2 regions of the Streptomyces sp. NPDC002698 genome follow, and region 2 is predicted to be linked to the other one. Evidence: riboswitches for the same ligand, from Rfam matches in the RefSeq annotation. Region 2 holds a riboswitch; the other holds the start of a gene.
What was found. A riboswitch is a leader RNA that binds a small molecule or an ion and turns the genes downstream of it on or off. The one in region 2 is predicted to bind glycine.
Positions count from the first base shown of each region.

Region 1 (15,286 bases), on a different contig from region 2:
GCCGACCTCGGCGCCCGAGATGGAGGCGTTCTCCTTGAAGAGCATGCCGATCGCCCCGGCCGCGAGCAGGAACCGTACGACTCCGTCCTCGTCGGCGCCCGGCACGAAGTTGATGTAGTAGTGCAGCACCGCCGGGATGATGCCCGCCGCGCCGTTGGTGGGGGCGGTGACGACCCGGCCGCCCGCCGCGTTCTCCTCGTTGACCGCCATCGCGTAGAGGGTGATCCACTCCATCGCGTGGGCCAGCGGATCGCCCTCGGCGCGCAGCTGGCGGGCCGAGAGGGCGGCACGGCGGCGGACCCGCAGACCGCCGGGCAGGATGCCCTCGCGGGTGATGCCGCGCGAGACGCAGGCCTGCATGACGCGCCAGATCCCGAGGAGCCCCTCGCGGATCTCCTCCTCGGTGCGCCAGGCCCGCTCGTTCTCCAGCATCAGGGCGGAGATCGACAGACCGGTCTCCTTCGTGAGCCGCAGCAGCTCGTCACCCGTGCGGAACGGGTACTTCAGGACCGTGTCGTCGAGCTTGATGCGGTCCTCGCCGACCGCGTCCTCGTCGACGACGAAGCCGCCGCCCACCGAGTAGTACGTCTTCTCCAGGACGAGCTCGCCCGAGGCGTCGTACGCGAAGATCGTCATGCCGTTGGCGTGGTAGGGCAGGGCCTTGCGGCGGTGCAGGACCAGGTCGTCGTCGAAGGAGAAGTCGATCTCGTGCTCGCCGAGCAGGTTGATCCGGCCCGAGGACCTGATCCGCTCGACCCGCTCGTCGGCGCCCTCCACGTCCACCGTCCGGGGCGAGGCGCCCTCCAGGCCGAGCAGCACCGCCTTGGGGGTGCCGTGGCCGTGGCCGGTCGCGCCCAGGGAGCCGTACAGCTCGGCGCGTATCGAGGTGACCGGGGCCAGCAGGTCCTCGTTGCGCAGCCGCCGGGCGAACATGCGCGCGGCGCGCATCGGGCCCACGGTGTGGGAGCTGGACGGGCCTATGCCGATCGAGAACAGGTCGAAGACCGAGATGGCCACGGGAACTCCTTGCTGGTTTCGCCGGACGCCGTTGTCCGACGGAGGTGGTGCGGGACTGCATGGAACGGGGCACCGCGCTCTGCTTCCAGTGTGCGCGGTGCCCCGGATATCCGTACGAAGGGAAAACGTACGGGGGAAAACATGCGGCGAATAGCCTACGAACTACTTCAGGCCGGGGTACAACGGGTGCTTGTCGGCCAGAGCGGACACACGGGCCTTCAGGGACCCCGTGTCGTAGGACGGCTTCAGCGTCTCGGCGATGATGTCCGCGACCTCGGTGAAGTCCTCGGCCGTGAAGCCGCGGGTGGCGAGGGCGGGCGTGCCGATGCGCAGGCCGGAGGTGACCATCGGCGGGCGCGGGTCGTTCGGGATGGCGTTGCGGTTGACCGTGATGCCGACCTCGTGGAGGCGGTCCTCGGCCTGCTGCCCGTCCAGCTCGGAGTTGCGCAGGTCGACCAGGACCAGGTGCACGTCCGTGCCCCCGGACAGGACGTCCACGCCGACGGCCTTCACGTCGTCCTGGACCAGACGCTCGGCCAGGATGCGCGCGCCGTCCAGCGTGCGCTGCTGGCGCTCCTTGAAGTCGTCCGAGGCGGCGACCTTGAAGGAGACGGCCTTGGCGGCGATCACGTGCTCCAGGGGGCCGCCCTGGAAGCCCGGGAAGACCGAGGAGTTCAGCTTCTTCGCGAACTCCTTCTTCGCCAGGATGATGCCGCCGCGGGGGCCGCCGAGCGTCTTGTGCGTGGTGGAGGTGACCACGTCCGCGAACGGCACCGGGTTCGGGTGCAGACCCGCCGCGACCAGACCCGCGAAGTGGGCCATGTCGACCCACAGGAGGGCGCCGGCCTCGTCCGCGATCCGGCGGAACTCGGCGAAGTCGAGCTGACGCGGGTACGCCGACCAGCCCGCGATGATCACCTTCGGGCGGTGCTCCTTGGCGAGCCGCTCGACCTCGGCCATGTCGACCAGGCCGGCCTCGTCCACGTGGTACGCGACCACGTCGAACTGCTTGCCCGAGAAGTTCAGGCGCATGCCGTGGGTCAGGTGGCCGCCGTGGGCCAGGTCCAGTCCGAGGATGGTGTCGCCGGGCTGGGCCAGCGCGAACAGCGCGGCCTGGTTGGCGGAGGCACCCGAGTGGGGCTGGACGTTGGCGTACTCGGCGCCGAACAGGTCCTTGACCCGGTCGATGGCGATCTGCTCGGCCACGTCGACGTGCTCGCAGCCGCCGTAGTAGCGGCGGCCCGGGTAGCCCTCGGCGTACTTGTTGGTCAGGACCGAGCCCTGGGCCTCCATGACCGCGACCGGAGCGAAGTTCTCCGAGGCGATCATCTCCAGCGTGGACTGCTGGCGGTGCAGCTCGGCGTCGACGGCGGCGGCGACGTCCGGGTCGAGCTCGTGCAGGGGGGTGTTCATCAGCGACATGCGGGTGACTCCTCAGCCGGCCGTGAAGGCGGTGTACTCGTCGGCGGACATCAGGTCCTCGGGCTCGCCGGAGACGCGCACCTTGAACAGCCAGCCGCCCTCGAAGGGCGCGGAGTTCACCAGGGCCGGGTCGTCCACGACGTCCTGGTTGGCCTCGACGACCTCGCCGTCCACCGGGGAGTACAGGTCGCTGACGGACTTGGTCGACTCCAGTTCGCCGCAGGACTCGCCCGCGGTCACCGTGTCACCGACGGCCGGGAGCTGGGCGTAGACGACATCGCCGAGCGCGTTGGCCGCGAACTCGGTGATGCCGACCGTCGCGACGCCGTCCTCGGCGACGGACAGCCACTCGTGCTCCTTGCTGTAACGCAGCTGCTGGGGGTTGCTCATGACCTGAATTCTCCTGTACGCGGTGGAGTGATGATGGAGGGAAGCGCGGGTGACCGGGCGGATGTGCCCAGGGTCACGTCCGGGGCCCGGCGAGGGGCGCCCGTCGGTACCGGCGCCCGACGGGCGTCCGGTTCATGTCCGGCCGGTGCGGACCAGTGTCACTTCTGCCGCTTGTAGAACGGCAGCGCCACGACCTCGTACGGTTCGTGGCTGCCCCGGATGTCCACGCCCACACCGGTCGTGCCCGGCGCGGCGTGCGCGGCGTCGACGTACGCCATGGCGATCGGCTTGCCCAGGGTCGGGGACGGGGCGCCGGAGGTGACCTCGCCGATCACCTCGCCGCCTGCGACGACCGAGAACCCGGCGCGCGGCACGCGGCGGCCCTCGGCGATCAGCCCGACGAGCACGCGCGGCGGCTCGGAGGCGGCACGCTCGGCGGCTTCGGTCAGGGCCGCGCGCCCCACGAAGTCACCGTCCTTCTCGAACTTCACGACCCGGCCGAGGCCCGCGTCGAAGGGGGTCAGCGCGGTGGTCAGCTCGTGCCCGTACAGCGGCATGCCGGCCTCCAGGCGCAGCGTGTCGCGGCAGGACAGGCCGCAGGGCACGAGACCGGCCGGGGTGCCCGCGTCGGTGAGCGCCTGCCACACCTTCTCGGCGTCGGCGGGGGCGACGAACAGCTCGAAGCCGTCCTCGCCGGTGTAGCCGGTGCGGGCGATCAGGGCAGGGACGCCGGCCACCGTGCCCGGCAGGCCCGCGTAGTACTTCAGGCCGTCGAGGTCCGCGTCGGTGACCGCCTTGAGGATGCCGGGGGACTCGGGGCCCTGCACGGCGATCAGCGCGTACGCGTCACGGTCGTCGCGCACCACGGCGTCGAAACCGGCGGCACGCCCGGTCAGCGCGTCCAGCACCACCTGGGCGTTGGAGGCGTTGGCGACGACCATGTATTCGTGCTCGGCCAGCCGGTAGACGATCAGGTCGTCCAGGATGCCGCCGTCCTCCTGGCAGATCATGGTGTAGCGGGCGCGGCCGACGCCGACGGTGGCGATGTTGCCGACCAGCGCGTGGTTCAGGAGGGCCGCGGCCTCGGGGCCGGTGACGGTGATCTCGCCCATGTGGGAGAGGTCGAAGAGACCGGCCTTCGTGCGGACGGCGACGTGCTCGTCACGCTCCGAGCCGTAGCGCAGGGGCATGTCCCAGCCCGCGAAGTCGGTCATGGTCGCGCCGAGCGAACGATGCAGGGCATCGAGCGCGGTGTGACGGGGTGCGTTGCTGCTCATCGGTCTGGCTCCCAAGGCATGACGGCGAGGTCGTTCCTCCCCATCTGTCATCGGAACCTGAGAGGTTCATCACGACCACACGAATCGGTGGTCCTGACTTGCACCTTGGGTGGAGCCGCCGGAGCGGCCCGCTTTTCAGATGTGCCTCGCCCGCGCGGTAACGGTGCCTGAGAGATTCAAGGGAGGGACTTGCTCCTTCGGCGCCCGGGTACACGTACCCAGGACTCTCCCGCGCGGATTCAAGCGGCCGGTATGCAGTTGGCGCGGCCATCATCGCACGCGCTGTCGGATCACGGCAGCCCGCCATCTGTGACGGGGCTGTGGCAGTCCGCGTACGGAAATGGGAAGCGCCGGGCATTACCTTCTCTTTACACTCGACGGGGATGGGACTCCACATCCAAGGGGAGGACGGTCACGGTGAACAGGACCAGGGCGTACGCGACGACCTCGGGTCTCGCGCTGCCCGAGCAGCCCGGCGCACGGGCCCGGGAGGCTCGCGGAGCGCGTCCCGCGGTCGTCGTGCGGGATCTCCGCGACCGGGTCGGGCGCAGTCCGCACGGCCTCCGCTTCGGGGCGCAGGACCTCGTCGTCGTCGCCGGGCTGCCCGGCAGCGGCAAGTCGACGCTGATGCGGCGGGCCGTGCGGGGCGCCCGCGTCGACTCCCAGGACACCCGCGAGCGCTGGGACGGCCGGATGCCCGGCCTGCTGCCGTACGCGGTCTACCGTCCCCTCGTCCGCCTCGCGCACTACGCCGGCCTGCGCCGCGCCCTGCGCGAGGGCGGCGGACTCGTCGTGCACGACTGCGGTACGCAGACCTGGGTGCGCCGCTGGCTCGCCCGCGAGGCCCGGCGCCGTGGCGGCGCGCTGCACCTGCTGCTGCTCGACGTCACACCCGGCACCGCGCTGGACGGCCAGCGCGAGCGGGGCCGGGGCGTCTCGCGCTACGCCTTCGCCCGCCACCGCGGCGCGATCGCCCGGCTGCTGCGCTCCGCCGAGACGGGAGACCTGCCCGAGGGGTGCGGCTCGGCGGTACTGATCGACCGGGACGCGGCGGACGTGCTGCGCAGGATCGACTTCGGCCACTGACCGGTCACGGTGGCCCACTAACCTTTCCAGCCGGAACAGTGGTTCGAAGCGGGCGGTAGACAGATGGACTTTCCGGCACAGGCGCACCCCCATCCGCACGGCGGTTGGCCCGGCAACGAGCTGGAGGAGGTGTTGTCCTCCTCCCTGGGCGTACCCGGGCCCTCGGCGGGCGCTCGCATCGTCGAGGTGCTCGGCCGCAGCTTCGTATGGGTGCCGCTGCCCAATGGCGGCGGCCCGAACAGCGGTCCGCTCGATCTGCCCACGATGGACATCGGGGGCCAGGCCTTCGTCCCCGTCTTCAGCTCCGAGGAGCAGTTCCGCCAGGTCGTCGGCGGTCACATGTCGTACACGATCGCGCCCGCCGTGGAGTTCGCCCGCGGACTTCCCCCGCAGGTCGGCATCGTGGTGAACCCGGACGGCGTGGTCGGCGTGCCGCTGCCGCCCATGGCCGTGGCCGAACTGTGCCGGGCCGGGCGGACCGAACTGGACGGGGCGGCCAGCGGCGGCCGGGTGCGGCTCTTCGAGCCCGACTGGCAGGACGATCCGGTGGACTTCCTCGCCGCGGCCTCGGCGGAGTTCGCCGCGACGGGTGTCGTCCTGAGCGCCCGCCGCTGTCTGGCCAGCGTCGAGGGCGACGAACCGGTCATGTTCATCGGCGTCGAGCTCGCGGCGTGGGAGGGCGACGCCCGTGCCCTGCCGCTGGACGCCCTGGGCCGTGCTCTCGGCCGCGTGCCGGTCGGCATTCCGGTGAACCTGGTCCTTCTCGACGTGACGCAGGACCCGGTCGGCGACTGGATGCGTGCCCAGGTGCGCCCCTTCTACCTGCACGGTCACTGAACGGCACCCGCGCCGGGAGTGCCCGGCCGGACCGCACGCCCGCCGCGCGGGGCCCTCGGCCGCCCCGCGCGGCGGTTCCCGGCTCTCGACTGCTTCCCCCGGCGGAGCACGATCGCCGCATAAGCTGGTTTCATGGCCTGGTCGAGGTGTTGACGCATGTCGGTAACCGGTGCCTCGGGCGTAAGGGATGAGTTCGTCGTGAATTGTTCGCGAAGGGGCGGTTGAAGGTGAGCGCGTCGGGCACGGCCGCGGCCGGGCAGGTCGAGCACATGCTGCGCCAGGTGACTCCCGGGCGTTACGACGCCTACGAGGCGCTCCTTCGCGCGCTCGCGACCCCGTCGTCCGGCCAGGTGTGGATGCTGCTCTGGCACGGCCAGGCCGGCTCCCCGGACGCCCAGTACGGGAACATGCAGGTGGACGGCCTGGGGTACGCGCCCTGCGTCACCTCCGCACAGGAACTCTCGGCCAGTGGCTGGAACCGCAGTTACGAGGTCGTGGACGGGCTGGACGTCGCCCGCACCCTGTACCCCGACCACTTCGGTCTCTGGCTCAACCCGCATGCCCCGGGCGGCGGCCTCGGCATCCCGTGGCTGGATCTGCGCCGGATCGCCACGGGCCTGGAGCGGCAGCCGGCGGGCCCGCTGCGGCTGTCCGAACCGGCCATCGAGATTCCGCAGTTCTACGCCCTGCTCACACAGAACGCCCATCTCACCCCGGCCGTAAGGTCGTTGCGCCGCGCCTGGGTCCAACCCACGCTCGGGGCGCCGTATCTGGCCATCGGCCTCGACGTGTACGACACTTCACCGCCCGCCGTCGACTCGGTGCGGGCGATGATGCAGCAGTCCATCGGCGCCGTCCCGGACGGGCTGCCCGTCTCCACCGTCGCGATGTCGGACGAGTTCGACCCGGTGGCGATGTGGCTGCGTGCCAACGCACGTCCGTTCTACGACCGCGAGGCGCACGCCGCTCCGGCGCAGGCGCCGACAGCGGGCGGTTACGGCTATCCGCCGGCCCGTGGCGGCTACTGAGAGCGTCCCGAATTCCGGACCTGTCGCATGCCTGTGCGAGAACGACTGGCATCATGAGACTGCACACGGTCTTCACGAAGCGTGCGCTCCATGCTGCTGACCTGCGGGGAAGCGGACGCATGTGCCGATTGTCCCGTTTTGGTGGGACTCCCGACTCAAAAGACCCTTATGGGTTCTTTGTTGTCGATTGGCAGTCGTCCGACTCCTGTTACCCACTGTTCGGATAACGGAATCCCCCAACAAGCATCACGGTTGCGCATAGTTTCTCCATGAGGCCTGGCACCTGATCGTGGCGGCACTGAAGACTCGCCCATCAGACACGGGACATCGCTCCTGTGAGCGAGTGCTAGTCGAATCATCAGCCGGGTCATCGGACCGCACCATCTGCGGTCAACCTCCCGGCGAGCAAGTGAACCAAGCCGCAGACAGCGGCAGTCGTAGGCCGGTCACCACCGGCGAGAGGGGTCGGGTCACTGTGACCGCACCGATCGAGACCACCGCGGCGGCATCGGAAGCACAGCCAGAGGCTGCGCTTGCCGGAGCCGGCAAGGGGCAGATCGAGGGCCGTTCCCTGGGACAGATCGCCTGGACGCGCTTCAAGCGTGACAAGGTGGCGGTCGCCGGCGGTGTCATCGTCGTACTGCTCATCCTGCTGGCGATCCTCGCCCGGCCCCTCCAGTCGATGCTGGGGCTGGACCCGAACGCCTTCAACCAGGACCTGATCGACCCGAACACCTCGCTGCCCAAGGGCGGCATGGGTGGCATGAGCGGTGACCACCCGCTCGGTGTGGACCCGAAGTTCGGCCGCGACCTCGCCACCCGCCTCCTGGAGGGCTCCTGGGTGTCGCTGGTCGTCGCCTTCGGCGCCACCATCCTGTCGAACGTGATCGGCGCGATCCTGGGCGTCGTCGCGGGCTTCTACGGCGGACGGGTCGACTCGATCATCAGCCGCCTGATGGACACCTTCCTCGCCTTCCCCCTCCTGCTGTTCGCGATCGCCATCTCGGCGACGCTGCAGGGCGGCGCGTTCGGCCTCGAAGGGCTCCCGCTCCACCTGAGCGTGCTGATCTTCGTGATCGGCTTCTTCAACTGGCCCTACCTGGGCCGGATCGTCCGAGGCCAGACCCTCGCCCTGCGTGAGCGGGAATTCGTGGACGCCTCCCGGGGCATGGGGGCCAAGGGCCCGTACATCCTGTTCCGGGAGCTGCTGCCCAACCTGGTCGGCCCGATCATCGTCTACTCGACGCTGCTCATCCCGACCAACATTCTCTTCGAGGCGTCCCTCAGCTTCCTCGGGGTCGGCATCCAGCCCCCGCAGGCGTCCTGGGGCGGCATGCTCCGTGAAGCGGTGACCTACTACGAGGTCGACCCGCAGTTCATGATCGTGCCCGGCCTCGCCATCTTCGTGACCGTCCTCGCCTTCAACCTGCTGGGCGACGGTCTCCGCGATGCTCTCGACCCGCGCAGCCGCTGATGCCTGACGGACACCGAGAGACCACCAAGTTTCCTACAATGAAGGGGAACCCGCCCATCATGCGAAGGTCAGCGCTGGCCGCAATTGCGGCCATCGGCTCCGCGAGTCTGCTCGTTGCAGGCTGCAGCAAGGCCGATGACAACAAGAACACCGACAACACGAAGTCAGCTGGGGCCAACGCAGCGACCACGGACGTCGTCAACGCCTCCACCCAGAAGGGGGGCACGGTCACGTACGAGTACTCCGACGTGCCGGACTCCTTCGACCCGGGCAACACGTACTACGCGTACATGTACAACCTCTCGCGTCTGTACGCCCGCCCCCTGATGACGTTCCAGCCCGGCGCCGGCGAGAAGGGCAACACCCTTGTCCCGGACCTCGCGGCCAGCGCGGGTGTCCCGAGCGACGGCGGCAAGACCTGGACGTACAAGCTGCGTGCGGGTCTGAAGTACCAGGACGGCACCGCGATCACGTCCAAGGACGTCAAGTACGCGGTCGAGCGCTCCAACTTCGCGCGTGACGTGCTCTCCCTCGGCCCGAACTACTTCCAGCAGTTCCTCGTGGGCGGCGACAAGTACAAGGGTCCCTACAAGGACAAGAGCGCCAAGGGCCTCTCGTCCATCGAGACCCCGGACGACACCACCGTCGTCTTCCACCTGAAGACCGCGTTCCAGGAGTTCGACTACCTGGTCGCCTCGCCGCAGACGGCGCCGGTCCCGCAGGCCAAGGACAACGGCGTCGACTACGTCAAGAACATCGTGTCCTCGGGCTCGTACAAGTTCGAGAGCTACGCCGACGGCAAGCAGGCCGTCCTCGTGCGCAACGAGAACTGGGACCCGAAGACGGACCCGCTGCGCAAGCAGTACCCGAACAAGATCGTCGTGAACCTGAAGGTCGCCGCTGAGACGATCGACAAGGACGTCCTCGCGGGCGACGCGATCGACCTCGGCGGTGCCGGTGTCCAGGCCGCGACCCAGGCGCAGCTCCTGAGCTCGGCCGACAAGAAGGCCAACACGGACAACACCTACGGTGGCCGTCTCGTCTACATGGCGATCAACACCAAGGTGAAGCCGTTCGACAACGTCGCGTGCCGCAAGGCCGTGCAGTTCGCGATCGACAAGGTCTCCGTGCAGACCGCCGAGGGTGGTCCGGTCCGCGGCGACATCGCCTCCACCGTCCTCCCGCCGGACATCCCGGGCTACGCCAAGTCGGACGTCTACGCGTCCGCCGGCAACAAGGGTGACGAGGCCAAGGCCAAGGAGCAGCTCAAGGCCTGCGGCAAGGAGAGCATCAACACCAACATCTCCGCCCGCAGCGACCGCCCGCAGGAGATCGACGCGGCCACCGCGATCATCAACTCGCTGAAGAAGGTCGGCATCAACGCCAGCCTGAAGCAGTACCCGTCGGGCAAGTACTTCACCGACTACGCGGGTGTCCCGAAGTTCACCGAGAAGAACAACATCGGTCTGATCATGATGCAGTGGGGTGCCGACTGGCCCTCCGGCTACGGCTTCCTGCAGCAGATCCTGAACGGCTCCGCGATCGGCGCCTCGGGTAACACCAACCTGTCGCAGTACGACAACAAGGACGTCAACGCCCTCCTCGAGAAGGCGATCGGTACGCAGGACAACGCCGCGCGCAACGCCCTGTACACCGAGATCGACAAGAAGACCATGGACGACGCCGTCCTCGTGCCGCTGACCTACTTCAAGGTTCTGCTGGCCCGACCGCAGTACGCGACCAACCTGGTCTCCACGGCGGCCTTCAGCGGTCAGTACGACTACCTCAACATCGGCACCACGAAGAAGTAGCAGCCCCGGAAGGCAGGTGAAGGCATTGGTGCCCGCGGGCTTAGCGGCCCGCGGGCACCAGCGCCGATCCCCGTGATCTCGTACATCCTCCGTCGGACGGCAGCGGCAGTGATCCTGCTCCTGGTCGTCTCCGCGGTCACCTTCGCCATCTTCTTCCTGCTGCCAAGACTGGCCGGCCAGACCGCCGACCAGCTCGCGCAGCAGTACATCGGGAAGAGCCCGTCGAAGGCCGACATCCTCGCGGTCAAGCACAACCTCGGTCTGGACCAGCCCGTCTACGTCCAGTACTGGCACTTCATCAAGGGGATCGTCAGCGGCGCGACCTATGACCTGGGTCCCACCACGGCGCACTGCGACGCACCGTGCTTCGGGTACTCCTTCAAGACGCACCAGGCTGTCTGGCCGGAGCTCACCTCGCGCCTCCCGGTGACGCTCTCGCTCGCCGTCGGTGCCGCGGTGCTGTGGCTGGTGTCCGGTGTGACGGCCGGTGTGATCTCGGCGCTCAAGCCGCGTTCCATCCTGGACCGCACGTTCATGGGCATCGCGCTCGCCGGTGTCTCGCTGCCCATGTTCTTCACGGGCAACCTGGCGCTGCTGCTCTTCACCATCAACTGGCCGATCTTCGGCCGGACCTACGTCCCGTTCACCGAGAACCCCGCACAGTGGGCCAACACCCTCTTCCCCGCGTGGTGTTCTCTCGCTCTCCTGTACTCCGCCATCTACGCGCGGCTCACCCGCTCGGGCATGCTGGAGACGATGAACGAGGACTTCATCCGCACGGCCCGTGCCAAGGGCCTGCGCGAGGGCAAGGTCGTGGTCCGGCACGGACTGCGCGCCGCCCTCACCCCGATCATCACCGTCTTCGGCATGGACATCGGTCTGCTGCTCGGCGGTGCCGTGATCACCGAATACGTGTTCTCTCTGCACGGCATCGGCCAGTACGCGGTGCAGGGCATCACCGACAACGATCTGCCGAAGATCCTCGGTGTGACCCTTCTCGCCGCGTTCTTCGTCGTCGTGGCAAATCTTCTGGTGGACATGCTCTACGCGGCCGCCGACCCGCGGGTGAGGCTCTCATGACCGAACTGTCCAAGACCGGCGCAGCGCTGGGCGAGCCCGTCTCGTCGCCGTCGAACGCCCCCAAGGCGTTCCTCGATGTGCGTGACCTCAAGGTGCACTTCCCGACCGACGACGGTCTGGTCAAGTCCGTCGACGGGCTCAGCTTCTCGGTGGAGAAGGGCAAGACCCTCTGCGTCGTGGGCGAGTCGGGTTCCGGCAAGTCCGTGACCTCGCTGGCGATCATGGGCCTGCACCGCCTCGGCGCGCGCGGCAAGAACGTCCAGATGTCGGGCGAGATCTGGCTCGGCGGCAAGGAACTGGTCAACGCCGACCCGGACGAGGTGCGCAAGCTCCGCGGCCGCGAGATGGCGATGATCTTCCAGGACCCGCTGTCCGCGATGCACCCGTACTACACGATCGGCAACCAGATCGTGGAGGCGTACCGCAACCACCACAAGGTCGACAAGAAGACCGCCCGCAAGCGGGCGATCGAGATGCTCGACCGCGTGGGCATCCCCGAGCCGGGCAAGCGCGTCGACAGCTACCCGCACGAGTTCTCGGGCGGTATGCGTCAGCGCGCGATGATCGCGATGGCGCTCGTCAACAACCCCGAGCTGCTCATCGCGGACGAGCCGACGACCGCCCTCGACGTCACCGTCCAGGCGCAGATCCTCGACCTCATCCGCGACCTGCAGAAGGAGTTCGGCTCCGCGGTCGTCCTCATCACCCACGACCTGGGTGTGGTGGCCGAGATCGCCGACGACGTCCTCGTGATGTACGGCGGCCGGTGCGTGGAGCGCGGCTCCGTCGAGCGGGTCTTCGAGCAGCCGCAGCACCCCTACACCTGGGGTCTGCTCGGCTCGATGCCGCGTATCGACCGCGACACCTCCGACCGGCTCATCCCGGTCAAGGGCCAGCCGCCGAGCCTCATCAACGTCCCCTCGGGCTGCGCGTTCCACCCGCGCTGCCCGTACGCGGACCTGCCCAAGGGCAATGTCACCCGCACCGTGCGCCCCGAACTGCAGCTTGTTGGCAGCGATCACTACACCGCCTGCCACCTCTCGCAGGAGGACCGCACGCGGATCTGGACCGAAGAGATTGCGCCGAAGCTGTGAGTGAGAACAACAAGACGGACGGCGCCGGCGCGGTGATCCCGCAGCAGGCCGCGGGTCCCGCGCACCGCGCGAAGTCCTCGGACAGCAGTGAGGTCCTCCTCCGGGTCCAGGGGCTCCAGAAGCACTTCCCCATCCGGAAGGGCGTTCTCCAGCGTCAGGTCGGCGCGGTCAAGGCGGTCGACGGCATCGACTTCGAGGTCCGCAAGGGCGAGACGCTCGGCGTCGTCGGCGAGTCCGGCTGCGGCAAGTCGACCATGGGCCGGGTCATCACCCGTCTCCAGGACCCGACCGGCGGCACCATCGAGTTCGAGGGCCAGGACATCACCCGGCTCAGCGCCTCGAAGATGCGTCCGCTGCGCCGTGACATCCAGATGATCTTCCAGGACCCGTACGGGTCGCTGAACCCCCGTCACACCATCGGCTCGATCGTCTCGGCGCCGTTCCGGCTCCAGCACGTGGAGCCCGAGGGCGGTGTGAAGAAGGAGGTCCAGCGGCTCCTGGAGCTGGTGGGTCTGAGCCCCGAGCACTACAACCGCTACCCGCACGAGTTCTCCGGCGGTCAGCGCCAGCGCATCGGCATCGCCCGCGCGCTCGCCCTGAAGCCGAAGCTGGTCGTGGCGGACGAGCCGGTCTCGGCGCTCGACGTGTCGATCCAGGCGCAGGTCGTGAACCTGATGGACGACCTCCAGTCCGAGCTGGGCCTGACGTACGTGATCATCGCTCACGACCTCTCCGTCGTGCGCCATGTCTCGGACCGCATCGCGGTGATGTACCTCGGCAAGATCGTCGAGCTCGCCGACCGCTCCTCGCTGTACGAGGCGCCGATGCACCCGTACACCAAGGCCCTGATGTCGGCCGTGCCGGTGCCGGACCCCAAGCGTCGTGGCGTCAAGAGCGAGCGGATCCTGCTCAAGGGCGACGTGCCCTCGCCGATCGCGCCGCCGAGCGGCTGCCGGTTCCACACCCGGTGCTGGAAGGCCACGCAGGTCTGCAAGACGACCGAGCCCCCGCTCATCGAGCTGAAGCCCGGTCAGCAGGTCGCCTGCCACCACCCGGAGAACGCCGCGGACCAGGCTCCTCAGGACGTCGTCCTGCTCTCGGCCGCCCGCGAGGCCGTCGAGCTGGTGTCCGTCGTGGAATCCGCCGAGGTGTCGGGCGAGGCTCCGGCCGAGCTCGCCGCCACCGCTGAGGAGGCCGCCACCGCTGAGGAGGCCGCCACCGCTGAGGAGGCCGCCACCGCTGAGGAGGCCGGCTCCGCGTCGGACTCCGCGGTCGCGGAAGCCGATCGTCAGGAGTCAACCGGCAAGTAGGCCGTGACGACTTGGCAAAGTCATGAACATGCCTGAACGGGAGAGTGCAGAGTCCTGCGTGTCCGTCTGATCGGAAACGATCGGCACACGTACGAAAGGGACGCTGATGGCACTCTCCCGTTCGGCACGTTCAGGGGCACTCGCGACCGCGATCGCCTCCTTGCTTCTCGTCGCCGCCTCCTCCGCCCCCACCCCCGGCGCGGACGGCATCGGCGACACGTACTTCCCCCGGCTCGGCAACGGCGGCTTCGACGCCCGCCACTACGCCCTCGACGTGGCGTACGACCCCGGCACCGACCGCCTCGACGGCGTGACGACCCTCACCGCCCGCGCCACCCAGAACCTCTCCGCCTTCGACCTGGACCTCCAGAAGCTGGACGTCACGAGGGTCGAGGTGAACGGCAGAGCGGCCCGCTTCACGCGGGAGGGCGACGAGATCCGCGTCACCCCGCGCGGCACGCTGCCCAGGGGCAGGGACTTCACGGTGACCGTCACCTACGGCGGGGTCCCCGAGCCGCTCAACGGCCCGATCGTGTTCGGCTCCGACTACGGGTGGATGAAGACCACGGACGGCGTGTTCGTCGCCTGCGAGCCCAACGCCGCCTCCACCTGGTTCCCCTCCAGCGACCACCCCTCCGACAAGGCGACCTACGACATCCGCATCACGGCCCCCAAGGGCCTGACGGCGGTCTCCAACGGACGCCTGGTCTCGACCCGCGACAAGGGCGCCTCCACGGTCACGCACTGGCGCGAGAGCCGCCCCATGGCCACCTACCTCGCGACGGCGACCATCGGCACGTTCGACGTGAAGACCGGCACCACCCCGGGCGGTACACCGATCTACGTCGCGATCGACCCCGTGCTGGCCAACAGCAACAGCGTCGACGTGTACGCCGTCACCGCCGAGGCCACCGACTACTGGTCGCAGGTGTTCGGCCCGTACCCGTTCGAGGAGACCGGCGCCGTCGTCGACGACATGCCCGAGGCGGGCTTCTCGCTGGAGGTCCAGTCGAAGCCCGTGTACTCGGCGGTGCGCTCGGAGTCGACCATCGTGCACGAGCTGGCCCACCAGTGGTTCGGCGACTCCGTCTCGGTGGCGCACTGGAAGGACATCTGGCTCAACGAGGGCTTCGCGACCTACGCCCAGTGGCTGTGGGCCGAGCACAAGGGCGTCCGCTCGGCGCACGACTCGTTCGTCGCCGGGTACAACCAGCGGCCCGCGGACTCCGCCTTCTGGCAGACCACGGTCGGCGACCCGCAGCGGGACACGATGTTCGCCTCGGCGGTCTACCAGCGGGGCGCGATGACGCTCCAGACGCTGCGCGAACGCATCGGCGACACGGCCTTCTTCAAGCTGCTGCCGGCGTGGACGAAGCTGCACCGGTACGGCAACGCGGACACCGCCGACTTCATCGCCCTGGCCGAGAGGATCTCCGGGCAGCAGCTCGACGATCTCTTCG
Region 1 is NZ_JBIAQM010000007.1:286,042-301,327, reverse strand. It holds gene ACFYW9_RS13870 (L-serine ammonia-lyase) at 1-1,017, opposite strand, end outside; gene glyA (serine hydroxymethyltransferase) at 1,180-2,439, opposite strand; gene gcvH (glycine cleavage system protein GcvH) at 2,452-2,829, opposite strand; gene gcvT (glycine cleavage system aminomethyltransferase GcvT) at 2,988-4,106, opposite strand; glycine riboswitch at 4,252-4,348, opposite strand; gene ACFYW9_RS13850 (AAA family ATPase) at 4,524-5,192, shown strand; gene ACFYW9_RS13845 (enhanced serine sensitivity protein SseB) at 5,256-6,029, shown strand; gene ACFYW9_RS13840 (enhanced serine sensitivity protein SseB C-terminal domain-containing protein) at 6,257-7,057, shown strand; gene ACFYW9_RS13835 (ABC transporter permease) at 7,533-8,531, shown strand; gene ACFYW9_RS13830 (ABC transporter substrate-binding protein) at 8,591-10,342, shown strand; gene ACFYW9_RS13825 (ABC transporter permease) at 10,415-11,422, shown strand; gene ACFYW9_RS13820 (ABC transporter ATP-binding protein) at 11,419-12,516, shown strand; gene ACFYW9_RS13815 (ABC transporter ATP-binding protein) at 12,513-13,826, shown strand; gene ACFYW9_RS13810 (M1 family metallopeptidase) at 13,933-15,286, shown strand, end outside.
Region 1: another riboswitch for glycine. It lies ahead of gcvT (glycine cleavage system aminomethyltransferase GcvT); the one in region 2 lies ahead of gcvP (aminomethyl-transferring glycine dehydrogenase).

Region 2 (15,286 bases):
CAGCTGAAGGGTCGGGTACACCGAACCCGGGCTGGGCTTCCACGCCCCGCCGCTGCGCTCGGCGATCTCCTGGATCATCTCGTAACCGTGCATGGACCGGTCCTTGAGCAGCGCGAGGATCGACGCGCGTACGTCGCCGCGCCGCGCCCTGCCCCGCGGTCCGCCCCGGCCGCCGCGCCCGCCCCAGGGGCCCGGTCCGAAACCGGGTCCGCCGAAGCCGGGGCCACCGGGACCACCCGGTCCGAAGGGCCCGAAGGCCCCCCGCAGCCCTTCGAAGCCGCCCCGACCCCGATGGCCGGGTCCGCCGTGGTGCCCATGTCCGTGTCCGTGCTCGTATCCGAAGTCTTCTCCACGGGAACGCATCGCAATCACTCCATTCCATCGTTGATCGGTCGCGATGCGTCAACGATATATCGGTACCGTTCGCATGACAACCCCCTTCCGTGCGTTCTCGGCCCCGAGCGGCTCGCGGCGTTCTGGTCCGAGTTGCCCGGGACGACGGGGGTCCGGTGATGGCGGACCCTGACCGCGCACGGCAAAGGGCCAGATCCCCCGGATTGGCCTTGGCCCGTGGCCCGCGGGCGCCGCTAGCTTCGGAGCATGCGGATTCGTATCGTCGACGCCTTCACCGACCGCCCCTTCGCCGGCAACCCGGCAGGGGTCCTCCTCCTCGACTCCTTCCCCGACGATTCCTGGCTCCAGAGCGTGGCCACGGAGGTCAACCACGCGGAGACGGCGTTCGCCCACCGCCTGCCGGAGGGCGGCGAGGCCGACTGGGCGCTGCGCTGGTTCACCCCCGCCACCGAGGTCGCCCTGTGCGGACACGCGACCCTCGCGGCAGCACACGTCCTCACCACCACCGGCGCCCACCACGGCCCGGTGCGCTTCGCCACGCGCAGCGGTGTCCTCATCGCCACCCCGGAGACCGACGGCTCGATCACCCTCGACTTTCCGACCGCGCCCCTCACCCCGGTCGAGACCCCCGACGGTGTCGCCGGGGCGCTCGGTGCCGAGCCGCTCCGCACCCTCGACACCGGCCCGAACACCGGTGACCTGCTGGTCGAGGTCGCCGACGAGAAGACGGTCCGCGCCCTCGCCCCGGACCACAGGGCTCTCGCCCGCTACTCCGAGCGCGGCATCATCGCGACCGCCCGCGCCGAAGACCCGTCACGCGGCTACGACTTCGTCTCCCGCTGCTTCTTCCCGAACGTCGGCATCGACGAGGACCCGGTCACCGGCAGCGCCCACACGGCCCTGGCCCCGTTCTGGTCGGATCGCCTCGGCCGCCCCGCCCTCACCGGCCTGCAGGCCTCCCCCCGCTCCGGCCTGGTCCGCACCGAAGTGCGCGGCGACCGCACGCTGCTCTCGGGCCACGCGGTCACGGTCATCGAGGGCGACCTGCTCGTCTAGCGGGCCCGCGGGATCCGGCACGACGACCCCCGGGACCCGTACGCCAGGCCCCGCACGAGGGCACGACGGCACACGAGAAGGGGCGTACGAGACGGTCGTACGCCCCTTCCGGAACCGGATCCGCCGCACCCCTTCGGGAACCGGCTCCACCGCTCATTCCTCGCGAGCGCGGCTCAAGCCGTCGGGAGCCATCCGACCTTCCCCGCGAGCAGCGCGTACCCGACGAAGGCACCGATGTCGAGCAGCGAGTGCGCGACCACGAGCGGTCCGACCCGGCCCCAACGCCGGTACAGATACACGAAGACCACACCCATCACCATGTTGCCGACGAACCCGCCGATGCCCTGGTAGAGGTGGTACGAGCCGCGCAGCACCGCACTCGCCATCAGCGCCGTCCCCGGTGTCCAGCCCAACTGCCCGAGCCGGCGCAGCAGATACCCGACGACGATGACCTCCTCCAGCACGGCGTTCTGCACGGCCGACAGGATCAGCACGGGGAACTTCCACCACACGTCCGGCAACGCCTCGGGCACCACCGTGAGGTTGGCGCCGAACGCGCGCGCCGCCAGATAGAAGGCGATTCCCGAACTGCCGATCACCGCCGCGACCATGGCGCCGCGTCCGAGGTCCGGCCAGGGGCGCGTACGGTCGAAGCCGATCACGCGCATGCCCTGTCCCTCGCGCAGCAGCAGGTGCGCGACGAGCGCGACCGGCACCAGGGCGGACGCGATACCGAAGAGCTGCCAGGCCAGGTCGAGCCAGGGCCGGCCCGGCGCCGCCGAGGCGTTGAGGGTGGCCGCCTGGTCCTTGAGACCTCCGGGTTTCGTGACCGATCCGACAAAACTGATCAGCGCGGACACTCCGCTCGCGCCGAGCGACAGCGCCAGGACGAGCAGCGTCTCGTCCCGGAGAATCCGTCGGGTCAGCCTCTCCCCCGGAAAAGAATCGGCCACCGATCCCGCCTCCACCTGCACTCCCGCCTCCAGTTGGGTATTCCCACCGCATCCCCGTCCTCGCCCCGCTAGGGTCTCGAAAGAAGTTACGAAGATCGTGCGCGACAGGCCGTCGGGGGCGGGCACCGTACGGGGCGTACATCCCCCTCCGCCTGTTCTGCGGCTGTCTCACGGCTCAGGCTCGTCTGGGAGGACCTCACCGTCATGGGACGTCACAGCTTGCCCGACGCTCGACGGGCGGGCTCCGCCGACCCCCGGATCCGCGCACGCCGTCGCAATACGGCCCTCGCGACGGCACTCGTCCTCACCGTCGTCGGAGGCACGGCCGCCGCGGTCCGCGGGAGCCTGTTCTCCTTCGGAGGCTCCTGCGAGGACGATGTCGTGCACATCGAGGTGGCCGCCTCGCCGGACATCGCGCCCGCGCTACGGGCCGTCGCGAGGGACGCGCGCGAGAAGAACGTCACCTCGGACGGCCGCTGTCTCGACGTCGGCGTGACGGCGCGCGAGTCGTACGAGGTCGCCGCCTCGCTCGGGGCGGGCAGGAAGTCCGACGTGCAGGTGTGGGTGCCGGACTCCGACGCGTGGGTGGAGCGGGTCGCCGACACCGGCTCCGCCACGCAGGTCACCAGCCTGGGCAACGTCGCGTCCTCACCCATCGGCGTCGCTGTCGTCCCGTCGGCCGCCAAGAGGCTGGGCTGGCCCGCGAAGACGTACACCTGGACCGAGCTGGCCGGGGGGACGACGCGGGCCGAGAAGCTCGAACTGGGCGCGGTCGATCCCGCCCGCAGCTCGACGGGACTGCTCGCGCTGGCCAGGATCAGCGCGGCCACCTCCGACGTCAAGGACGGTGACGTCCGGGCGGCCGCCATGGCCAAGGCGCTCTCGCGGCACACGTCCGACAGCGACACCGAACTCCTCGGCACTCTGGCGCGCGACGGCTCGGCCACCGGGGGAGACAGCGCCGGCCGCAATCAGGCGCTGATCCTCTCCGAGCAGGCGGCGTTCGCGCACAACAGCGCGCCGGACGGCGGCCAGGACCTCGACCTCTTCTACCCCGAGGACGGCTCGCCGCTGCTCGACTACCCGTACACGCTGGTCGACGAGCCGCGGCTGAGCACCGACGAGGGCCGTGCGGCCCTGCGGTTCATGACCCTGCTCGGAGAGGCGGCACCCCGGCAGTTCCTGCGGGTGTTCGGGTTCCGCACGGACGCGGAGAGCCCGTCGGCCACACTCGTCGCCGAGGCCGGCGGAAGGTCCCCGCAGCCGTACACGCGGATCCTGGCCGACTCCGCGTCGAAAGGCGCGGTCCAGGAGGCCCTCGGCATGTGGACGATCACGGTGGAGAGCGCCCGGATCACCACGGTCGTCGACGCCTCCTCCTCCATGGGCGTCACGCTGCCGGGCGACGGCCGGTCCCGTATGGACGTCACGAAGGAGTCCCTGCTCCAGGCCCTCGCCACCTTCAACGCCGAGGACGAGATCGGGCTGTGGAAGTTCTCCACGAAGCTCGACGGCGACAAGGACTACCGCGTGCTGGTGCCGACCGGGCGGCTCGGGGACGGCAAGAAGAAGGGCGGCCAGCGCGCGAGGCTGACCGCCGCCTTCAAGTCCCTGAAGCCGGTCCCGCACGGAGAGACCGGTCTGTACGACACCACGCTCGCCGCGTACAAGGAGGCGGTCGCCTCCTACGCGAAGGGCCGGTTCAACGCGCTGGTCGTCCTCACGGACGGGGTCAACCGGGACCCCGGCAGCATCTCCCGGTCCGAGCTCGTCTCCGAGCTCCAGAAGCTGGCCGACCCGGAGCACCCGGTGCCGCTGATCGCCATCGCGGTGGGCCCCGACAGCGACCGGCGGGAGGTCGACCAGATCGCCAGGGCGACCGGCGGCTCCGGCCAGCGGGTCAACGAGCCCTCACAGATCCACGCGGCGATGCTCAAGGCGATCACAGCCGCCGGCGCGGGCAACCCCGGCTGACCACGCCCGCACGTGCCACCCGGGCTGCCACACCCAGGCGCACAACCCCGGCTGCCACACCCACGCGGGCGACCCGAACCGACCACGACCACGCGTACAACCCGGGCTGACCACACCCACGTGGGCGCCCCGGACCGACCACGACCGCCTGGACACGCGAGCCACGCGAGCCACGCGAACGCCATCACCAGCCACGACCGCCCGCCCCCGCGGGCCCGCTGTCCCGCCTCCCCGCCGGACCGTCGTAAAGGCGCCTCGACGACACACCCCGAGGCCGGATGCCCGGCGCGGCCGAGCGCACCCGCACCGCCGCGCGTCACCCCAGCGGAACCGGCTCCGGCAGTCCCACCGGCCAGGTGTGCACGGGCTCCCCGAGATGCATCAGCTCGCCGTAGCGCCGCGTCGTCGCGGCCAGCGCGGCCTCGCGGCCGAGCCCCTTCTCCAGCGCCCGGTGGAAGGTGGCCGCCTGCCAGGTCGCGCCGTTGACGCGCAGTCTGCACCGGTCCTCGATCACGCCCAGATAGAAGTCCCGGTCGGCGGGCTCGACACCCCAGGCGTCCAGGCCGGCGGCGGCCAGCGGCAGCAGTTCGTCGCGCACCAGGCTCACGGCGTCCACCTGCGTGGTCCCGCCGTAACGGCCACGCCGCGGCCACTCCAGGCGCGCGTCGATGCCGTGCCGGCAGGCCGCGTCGAAGTTGGCGGCGGCCGCCTCGAAGGACAGCCGGGTCCACACCGGACGCTGCTCCTCGGCGAGCGCGCGGACCAGACCGTAGTAGAAGGCCGCGTTGGCGAGGACGTCGGTGACGGTCGGCCCCGCGGGCAGCACCCGGTTCTCGACGCGCAGATGCGGGACGCCGTCGGCGATGCCGTACACGGGCCGGTTCCAGCGGTACACCGTGCCGTTGTGCAGCACCAGTTCGGCGAGCCTGGGCACGCCCCCGGCGTCGAGGACACCGAGCGGGTCCTCCTCGTCGCAGATGGGCAGCAGCGGCGGGAAGAACCGCAGGTTCTCCTCGAAGAGCTCGTACGCCGAGGTCACCCACCGTTCGCCGAACCAGGTGCGCGGCCGGACTCCCTGTGCCTGGAGCTCCGGCGGCCGGGTGTCGGTGGACTGCTGGAAGAGCGGGGGCCTCGACTCCCGCCACAGCTCACGCCCGAACAGGAAGGGCGAGTTGGCGCCGACCGCGACCTGTGGGGCCGCGACCGCCTGCGCCGCGTTCCACACGTCCGCGAACCGGCCCGGTGTGACCTGGAGGTGCAACTGCACGGAGGTGCAGGCGGCTTCGGGGGCGATGGACGCCGACCGGCAGACCAGACGCTCCACACCGTCGATGTCGAGTTCGAAATCCTCTCCGCGCGCGGCCACGATCTGATCGTTGAGCAGCGTGTAGCGGTCGACGTCCGACAGGTTGGAGGACACCAGATCGTCCTGGCCGAGCGTCGGCAGAATACCGATCATGACGATTCCGGCGTCGACCTCACTGGCTTTCCGGTGGGCGTAGGCGAGCGAGGTGCGGATCTCCTCGGCGAGCCGGTCGAATACCCGGCCGCCCAATCGGTGTGGGGCTATGTTGACTTCCAGGTTGAACATGGCGAGTTCTGTCTGGAAGTCGCGGCTCGCAATCCTTTCGAGTACTTGCCCGTTCATCATTCTGGGCATGCCGTCGGGGCCCGCGAGATTCAATTCGATCTCCAGGCCCATCAGGTTCTTCGGGCGGTCGAACCGCTTCTCCTCCAGCAGTCGCTCCAGCCCCGCCAGACACTGCCGGAGCTTGTCGCGGTGGCGCTGCCGATCGGACAGGCCGAACGTCCCTGCCACGACCTTCTCCCCCATCGAAGTGTCCCTCCTCGGATGGGCAGGCCGACGTTCCGGCCCTGGCGTCCCGGGTCACGGGGGATGATGCCCAGGCAACACGATCCATAACGTCCCGCGCGCGCTCTTCGGCCGCTAGTCTGGACATCGGCCCCGGGCACATTCACGAGGCATGGAGCATTCAGCAAGTTTGCCGTCCGGAACGATCTCGTGAAAAACGCCGACGAGAATCGGCCGACCGCTCGGGCGAAGTATTCCGAGGTCACCGCGATTCGATCGCGCAGAACCGGGATGAATCCCGCATTTCGCCGACCGGATATCGACTTGTTCTTCGAATTCGGGGCGACTAGACGAAACACCGCCTGAACACGCGTCGTATAAACTCCGCTACCGAGGCAGAGAGTTGGCGCTCGCGGTCCTAGGTCCTGTCGTCACGGTGACGGCGGCAGGCGACACCCTGTCGGCAGATCCAGACCCCTCGCCCTCTGACCCGAGAGCTGACAGCGCCGTCCGCCCCCGCCCTCGCGCCACTGTGCCTGTCGAATGAGAGGCGACCCACCATGCCGCTGCACGTACCCCCGGCTCCCGCGCCCGCCCTGCGCACCGTACTCACGGCACTCGGTTCCCCCACCGCTGTCCGCGAAGCCCGTACCCCGTCCCTGCGCCTGGCACAGGGACCTGTCACCCCCGAACTCCCGCTGCCCGTCCACGTCCTGGATCGCATCACTCCCGCGGGCGCCTCCGCCACCCGGCTCGCCGGGTGGCGTTTCCTGATCCGCTCCGGCGATCGCGCGGTGGCCGCCGCCGACACCATGCTGACCCCGGACGGCTGGGCCTTCTCGCGCTTCTTCGAGGGCCCTTACGTCACCGCCACCGAGCTCGCCCTGCGGCAGGCCGAGACCATGCAACAGCCCTACCAAGCACGCTTGTTGTCCGTGCCGGAGCTGTACATGCTGACGCTCTGGCTGCACGGCGACTGCGCCGCGGACGGCGCCACCGGCCATCCGGCCGCCACCGACCTCCTGGTCCCGCTCGCACCCGCCCCGCCCGGCATCGCCGCGCACCGGCCGTACCTCGTCACCGAGCTGCTGCCGGTCCTCACCCACCGGGTCACCCCGGCACCGCTCCTCAGCTCGCCGGCCTGAGTCTCCGACTCGCCGGTCCGAGTCTCCGCCCTTCGCGTCCGTGCCCCGCAGCCATGCCCACACGGGTAAACCTGCCGCGGGGCACGGCGCTGTCACGAACCCCGAGAGCGGCCCGCTCGTTAGGGCCTAAGACCGCTCGTACGAGGGGAAACGCGCCGAGCACCCAACTGGACTAGCCCGATCCGGCCCCCTCGAACCACCCGAAAGGACGGCGCAGTCGGGGTGAACCCTCCCCACGGGGGATGCGTCATCAACCTGTGAGAAGCGGTGCTCTCAAATCCCTGCGGATCGGCGCCCGTGGGGCAACACTGGGTTCCAGACCACTCATCAACGGGGGGCGGCAATGAGTACCTCGAGCCGCAAGACAGACACCACAGCCATCACTCACATCTCGACCCAGCGAAAGATCCCATCCATGTGCCAGCACCAGCCACTGTGTCCCTCAGCCGAATCAGCCGACCGGGAGTCCGCCCGCCTCGTGGCGCATCACCCGGAGCAGGGATGGAGCCTGCTGTGCAACGGCGTTCTGCTCTTCGAGGACACCGGTGAGCTCCTGCCGGACGGCCAGATCATCGCCCCGCACCGCCCGCTGGGCGGCGCGCCGGTGATGACGGCCGCCTGAGCCAGCACGACCCCGGGCGGCCGCGTCAGGCCGCCCAGACACACAAGGGGCCGGCCCGGAGACGTACTCTCCGAACCGGCCCCGACGCATGTCCGAGGATGGTCACTCCCCGTAGGCGTCCACGTGCCGAGCGCTGATCAGTCCTCGTAGGCGTCCAGCGGCGGGCAGGAGCAGACGAGGTTCCGGTCGCCGTACGCCTGGTCGATGCGGCGCACCGGCGGCCAGTACTTGTCGGCGGCCGAGACACCGGCCGGGAAGACGGCCACCTCGCGGCTGTACGGGTGCTCCCAGTCGCCGCCGAGCGCGGCGGCCGTGTGCGGCGCCCCGCGCAGCGGGTTGTCGTCCACCGACCACTCGCCGCTGCCGACCTTCTCGATCTCCGCACGGATCGCGATCATCGCGTCGCAGAACCGGTCGAGCTCGCCCAGGTCCTCGGACTCGGTCGGCTCGATCATCAGCGTGCCGGCCACCGGGAACGACATCGTCGGCGCGTGGAAGCCGTAGTCGATCAGGCGCTTGGCGATGTCGTCGACGCTCACGCCGGTCGCCTTGGTGAGCGGGCGCAGGTCGATGATGCACTCGTGCGCGACCAGACCGCCGGGGCCGGTGTACAGCACCGGGTAGTGCGGCTCCAGGCGCTTGGCGATGTAGTTGGCGGAGAGCACGGCCACCTGCGTGGCGCGCTTGAGGCCCTCGCCGCCCATCAGCCGGACGTACGACCAGGAGATGGGCAGGATGCCCGCGGAGCCCCAGGGAGCGGCCGAGATCGGGCCGACACCGGTCTCGGGACCGGCCTCGGGCTGGAGCGGGTGGTTCGGCAGGTACGGCGCCAGGTGCGCGCGCACGCCGACCGGGCCGACGCCGGGACCGCCGCCGCCGTGCGGGATGCAGAAGGTCTTGTGCAGGTTGAGGTGCGAGACGTCGCCGCCGAAGTGACCCGGCTTGGCGAGACCCACCAGGGCGTTGAGGTTGGCGCCGTCGACGTAGACCTGGCCGCCGGCCTCGTGCACCTGGGCGCAGATGTCGGCGACGTGCTCCTCGAACACACCGTGCGTCGAGGGGTACGTGATCATCAGCACCGACAGCTCGTCGCGGTACTGCTCGATCTTGGCGCGCAGGTCCTGGACGTCGATCTCGCCGTCGTCCGCGGTCTTCACGACGACGACCTTCATGCCGGCCATCACGGCGCTGGCGGCGTTGGTGCCGTGCGCTGAGGACGGGATGAGGCACACCGTGCGCTGGTCGTCGCCGTTGGCGCGGTGGTAGCCGCGGACGGCCAGCAGACCGGCCAGCTCGCCCTGCGAACCGGCGTTGGGCTGGAGCGACACCTTGTCGTAGCCGGTGACCTCGGCGAGCTGGTCCTCCAGCTCGTGGATCAGCGTCAGGTAGCCCTGTGCCTGCTCGGCGGGCACGAAGGGGTGGAGCTGCCCGAACTCGGGCCAGGTGACCGGCTCCATCTCGGTGGTCGCGTTGAGCTTCATGGTGCAGGAGCCCAGCGGGATCATGCCGCGGTCGAGCGCGTAGTCGCGGTCGGAGAGCTTGCGCAGGTAGCGCAGCATCGCCGTCTCGGAGCGGTGGTCGTGGAACACGGGGTGCGTGAGGTACTCGTCGGTGCGCAGCAGCGCGGCCGGCAGGGTGTCCTCGGCGCTCGCGTCCAGCGCCTCGACGTCGCCCTCGACGCCGAACGCGGTCCACACGGCGGCGAGCTGCTCGCGCGTGGTCGTCTCGTCGCACGAGATCGACACCTGGTCGGCGTCGACGGGGTGGAGGTTGACGCCGTTGGCGCGGGCGGCGGCCACGATCGCGGCGGCGCGGCCCGGGACCCGCACGGTGAGCGTGTCGAAGTACGCGCCGTACACGACCTCGACGCCGCCGGCGGTGAGACCCGCGGCCAGGACGGTGGCGTAGCGGTGGGTACGCCGTGCGATGGTCCGCAGGCCCTCGGGGCCGTGGTAGACGGCGTACATGCCGGCCATCACGGCGAGCAGCACCTGGGCGGTGCAGATGTTGCTGGTCGCCTTCTCCCGGCGGATGTGCTGCTCACGCGTCTGCAGGGCGAGGCGGTACGCCTTGTTCCCGTCGGCGTCCACGGACACACCGACGAGACGGCCGGGAAGGCTGCGCGCGAAGTTCTCGCGGACCGCCATGTAGCCGGCGTGCGGACCGCCGAAGCCCATCGGGACACCGAAGCGCTGCGTCGTACCGACCGCGATGTCCGCGCCGAGCTCGCCGGGCGAGGTCAGCAGGGTCAGGGCGAGCAGATCGGCGGCGACGGTGACGACCGCGCCCAGCTCGTGCGCCTGCTGGATGACCGGCTTGATGTCGCGTACGGCACCGGAGGCGCCCGGGTACTGGATCAGCACGCCGTTGATCTCGCGCCCGGCGAGGTCGGCCGGGATGCCGTCGGCGAGGTCGGCGACGACGATCTCGACACCGGTCGGCTCGGCACGGGTCTCTATGACGGCGATGGTCTGCGGGAGCGCGTCCGCGTCGACCAGGAAGAGGCCCTTCTTGTTCTTGCCCATCCGGCGGGACAGCGCCATGGCCTCGGCGGCGGCGGTGCCCTCGTCGAGGAGGGAGGCGCCGGAGGTCGGCAGCCCGGTCAGCTCGGCGACGACGGTCTGGAAGTTCAGCAGCGCCTCGAGACGGCCCTGCGAGATCTCCGGCTGGTACGGCGTGTACGCGGTGTACCAGGCAGGGTTCTCCATGACGTTGCGCAGGATCACCGGCGGCGTGAACGTGCCGTAGTAGCCGAGGCCGATCATCGAACCGAGCACCTGGTTGCGGTCCGCGAGGGAGCGGAGCTCGGCCAGTACCTCGGCCTCGGTGCGCGCGGCCGGCAGCTTCAGGGCCTCGGCGTTCTTGATCACATCCGGCACCGCGGCGGCCGTCAGCTCGTCGAGCGAGCCGTATCCGACCTGCGCGAGCATCTTGGCCCGGGCTTCGGAGTCGGGTCCGATGTGGCGCTGCTCGAAGGGAATTCCCTGTTCGAGCTCGGAGAGCGGAATGCGAGGGGCGGTCATGGCGGAGGCCTCCTGGTCTGACGCGACCTTCGAGGGGCACCCCGGCACGGGCACCCCGATGGCCTCCCCCTCTGTCATCTCAACCTGAGAGTTTCACCGGATGGTCCCGTGGACGATCCGGCTTTCACCGTCGGTGAGGGCGGAGGCCATCGGCACCCGCCCTGCTTTCCAGAGTGACCTCGTCCGTGCGGTACGTGAGCCTGAGAGATTCCGGGGAGGAGTTGCTCCTTCGGCGCCTCCGGTGAAATCCGGAGAACTCTCCCGCACGGGATCAGCAGCCACTTGCCAGCCTACCAGCGAGGACACGACGGCAGCCTTCGAGTGGCCACCTTCACAAATGTGCTCTTTTGTAGTACTTACGGATGAGTTTGCGACCACTGGAGGGACCGTGCAGACCGACATCGATCCGCGCAACCTGATCGGCCGCAAGGCGTTCGACAGCAACGGCACCAAGATCGGCACGATCGACGAGGTCTACCTCGACGACGCGACCGGTGTCCCGGAGTGGGCGGCCATACGCACCGGGCTGTTCAGCAGGGACGCCTTCGTGCCCCTGGAACCCAGCGAGATCGTCGAGGGGACCCTGCGCATCCCCTTCGACCGGGCCCTGATCAAGGACGCCCCCGACTTCGGCGTCGGGCGGCATCTCTCCCCCGAACAGGAGCTCCAGCTCTACCACCACTACGGACTCGACGTGGCGTCCCCTCCGCCCCCGGACCGGGACTTCGGCCGGCTCGCGGGGTCGGAGGACACCTGATCCCCAGGGCCGGGGCCGTGCGTCCCGACCGCTGACACCGACGGCCCGGGACCGGCCGGCAGCCCGCCGGCGTCCTCGGGTCTTCGCTCCACCAGGGGCAGCGGGTCGGCCGGTTCCAACCGCGCGTCGTCCGTCCGGAAGGTCCGCACCCGGCCGGGCCCGGAGTACGGCGTCTCGAACCGCACCGTGACCCGTCCCAGCCCGCTCCCCTGCACCCAGCCGTGTCCGAACTCGGCATGCCGCACATCGTGCCCGGAGGGCCACCGCCGCTCCGCCGGCACCGTCTCCCCGTCCGCGGCGGCCGCCTCGGCCGGTTCGTCCGCGGCGTGCTCCTCGGCCGCAGGCTCCCCCGCGGCCGCAGCCTGCGCCTGCGCGAACAGGTCCTCCTGCGTGTAGTCGGCGAGCCCGGTGACGCCGACCCCCAGCAGACGGACGCCACCGGTCGTGTCCACGCCCTCCAGCAGCCGGGCGGCGGCCTCCCGGACGACTCCGGGGTCGTCCGTGGGCCCCCGCAGCGTCTCGGACCGGGTCAGCGTCGAGAAGTCGTACCGGCGCACCTTCAGCACGATGGTCCGGCCCGACAGTCCGGCCCGGCGCAGCCGCCGCACGCACCGGTCCGCGAGCCGCTGCACCTCCAGCCCCACCCGGACCCGGTCGTGGATGTCCACGTCGTACGTGTCCTCGACCGACACGGACTTGGTCTCCCGCTCGGCCACCACGGGCCGCTCGTCGTGGGCCAGCGCCATCGCGAACAGCGCGTGCCCATGGGCCTTGCCCAGCAGCCGTACGAGCTCGTCCTCGCCCGCTTCGGCGAGCTCCTCGACGGTGGTGATGCCCGCCCGGCGCAGATGGTCGCCGGTGGCCGGACCCACGCCCGGCAGCGTCCGCACCGGCATCGGTCCCAGCAGCGCGCGCTCGGTGCCCGGCTCGATCAGGACGAGACCGTCCGGCTTCGCCTGCTCCGAGGCGATCTTCGCCAGCATCTTGGAGGCGGCGAGCCCCACCGACCCCGTGAGCCCCGTGACGGCCCGGATGTCCGCGCGCAGCCTGGCACCGGTCAGCCGCGCCGACGCCTCGTCCCACGCCGTCCCGCCCGCCTCCAGGTCCACGAACGCCTCGTCCAGGCTCAGCGGCTCCACCAGTGGCGACAGGGCCCGCAGCAGCCCCATCACCTGCTCGCTGACGTCTCGGTACAGCCCGAAGCGCGGCACGAGATAGGCGGCGTTCGGTGCCCGCCTGCGGGCCTGGGCCATGGGCATCGCGGAGTTCACCCCGAAGACGCGTGCCTCGTACGAGGCGGTGGCGACCACTCCACGGGGCCCGAGCCCGCCCACCACGACGGCCTTCCCGCGCAGGCTCGGCTTGGACGCCTGCTCCGCCGAGGCGAAGAAGGCATCCATGTCGAGATGCAGGATCGTGGGCGCGGTTCTCACGTCTCCGATGCTGCCCTACGCCACTGACAATGCCCCGGCGCGCCGGGGCATCACGTCATCGGGGCGGCTCACACCGCGCGGTTGCGCCTGCGCGCCAGTTCGTCGGCGGGATGGTGCGCGAGAAGCGTCTCACCGGTGTCCACACGCTCTCCGTGCAACTGGGACAGGGCGCCCTCGACGTCCCGCCACACCACTCCCACGGCGATACCGAAGACGCCCTGGCCGCCCTGGAGCAGGGCGTGGACCTCGTCCGGGGAGGTGCACTCGTAGACCGTCGCGCCGTCGCTCATGAGCGTCATGCGCTCCAGGTCCTGGAAGCCGCGCTCTCTCAGGTGCTGGACCGTGGTGCGGATGTTCTGCAACGACACCCCGGTGTCGAGGAACCGTTTGACGATCTTGAGGACCACCACGTCCCGGAAACTGTAGAGGCGCTGCGTCCCCGACCCGTAGGCGGGACGGACGCTGGGCTCGACCAGTCCGGTCCGTGCCCAGTAGTCGAGCTGCCGGTAGGTGATGCCCGCGGCGGCGCACGCCGTGGGCCCCCGATAACCGACCTCCTCGGGAACAGTCCCTTCCTCGTCGGACACTGCCGCCGGCCGCACCGGAACGTGACCGGCCGCGCTGCCATGCTGAGGGCGCCCCCTGCTCGAGCCGAGCCGAGAGCTTGGGGGAGGGTACGGGCCGCTCTCTCCCGGACCGTGTCCGGGAGCACCCCCAGCCGTACCGTCGCCGCTGCTTCTCACGCCGACCTCCGTCCTTGACCTGCCTTCTCGACGGTAGGCAGTCACCAGGGGCGCGTCAACGATCGCCACACTCGGCACGCCGAGTGATTATCACCCTAAGAGTGGTTTCCCGTGCCCTACCGCGGGGAAAGGCTAGCCGAATGCTCCCGGCGCGGGCCGCGGCACACCACACTCGCCGCGGGCAAATGCCACCCGGAGAGGCGTCCGCCCGGCCGGCTCACTGGCTGTTGGTGCCGAAGTCCTCGGGCGAGATCTGGTCGAGGAACTCGCGGAACTTCTCCACCTCGTCCTCCTGCTCGTCCGGGATCGCGATGCCCGCGTCGTCGAGCACCCCGTCGCTGCCGTAGATGGGCGTTCCGGTGCGCAGCGCGAGCGCTATGGCGTCGGACGGCCTGGCGCTCACCTCGACCCCGCTGGCGAAGACGAGCTCGGCGTAGAAGACGCCCTCGCGCAGGTCGGTGATACGTACTTCGGTGAGCTCCTGGCCGACGGCCTCCAGCACGTCCTTGAACAGGTCGTGGGTCAGCGGTCGTGCGGGGGCCATGCCCTGCTGGGCGAAGGCGATCGCCGTCGCCTCCCCCGGTCCGATCCAGATGGGGAGGTAGCGGTCGCCTCCCACTTCACGCAGAAGCACGATCGGTTGGTTGGAGGGCATTTCGACCCGGACACCTACGACATCGAGCTCGTTCACACAGCAACCCTAGGCCGTGCCCGGGACGTTTGGGTAGTCGAGCACAGAACGGGTGGACGATCCGCGGCCCGCGCCGGTGGCACGGATCAGCGCAGACGCACACCCAGCGCCGTCTGTACGAGCGCCGCGTGCAGCTTCACCGTGAGGCCCGCGAGTTCCTTGGTACGGGCCTCCGCGTGGGCCCGCGTCTGCGGATTGCGGTGGCGCCGCAGGGGGGCGACCACCTGGTCCACCAGTCCCGCATCCCGCTCCGCCGCGGCCTTCATCGCCCGTAGATGGCGCGGCTCGATCCCGAAGCGTCCCAGCTCGACGACGAGCGCGGCGACGGTCACCGCCTCCGCGTCGTAGACACCGTCGGGCAACGGACCGATCAGTCCGTACGACTCCCACTCCTGAAGCTGCTGCTCACCGATCTCGGCGGCGGCCAGCAGCTCCTCGCGGCCCACCCGGGCCACCGTGGGCCCCTCGGGCTCCCCGTAGAGCTCTCCGGAGGGTTCGCCCTCCCCCGCCTCGCGCTGGCGGCCCACGGAGGGCAGGCGCACCTGCTCACCGCGCGCCAGGGCGTCCAGATGCTCGCGGATCACCTTCAGCGGGAGGTAGTGGTCACGCTGCATCCTCAGGACGTGACCGAGACGCTCGACGTCGTCCGCGCTGAACTTGCGATACCCCGATGGGGTGCGCCGCGGCTCGACGAGCCCTTCCGACTCCAGGAATCTGATCTT
Region 2 is NZ_JBIAQM010000004.1:7,034-22,319, reverse strand. It holds gene ACFYW9_RS07165 (PadR family transcriptional regulator) at 1-363, opposite strand, end outside; gene ACFYW9_RS07160 (PhzF family phenazine biosynthesis protein) at 601-1,410, shown strand; gene ACFYW9_RS07155 (type II CAAX endopeptidase family protein) at 1,584-2,384, opposite strand; gene ACFYW9_RS07150 (substrate-binding domain-containing protein) at 2,568-4,337, shown strand; gene ACFYW9_RS07145 (glutamate--cysteine ligase) at 4,654-6,171, opposite strand; gene ACFYW9_RS07140 (hypothetical protein) at 6,711-7,295, shown strand; gene ACFYW9_RS07135 (DUF5999 family protein) at 7,711-7,917, shown strand; gene gcvP (aminomethyl-transferring glycine dehydrogenase) at 8,055-10,940, opposite strand; glycine riboswitch at 11,119-11,214, opposite strand; gene ACFYW9_RS07125 (PRC-barrel domain-containing protein) at 11,329-11,697, shown strand; gene ACFYW9_RS07120 (DNA polymerase IV) at 11,622-13,130, opposite strand; gene ACFYW9_RS07115 (MerR family transcriptional regulator) at 13,199-13,873, opposite strand; gene ACFYW9_RS07110 (bifunctional nuclease family protein) at 14,091-14,564, opposite strand; gene ACFYW9_RS07105 (MerR family transcriptional regulator) at 14,651-15,286, opposite strand, start outside.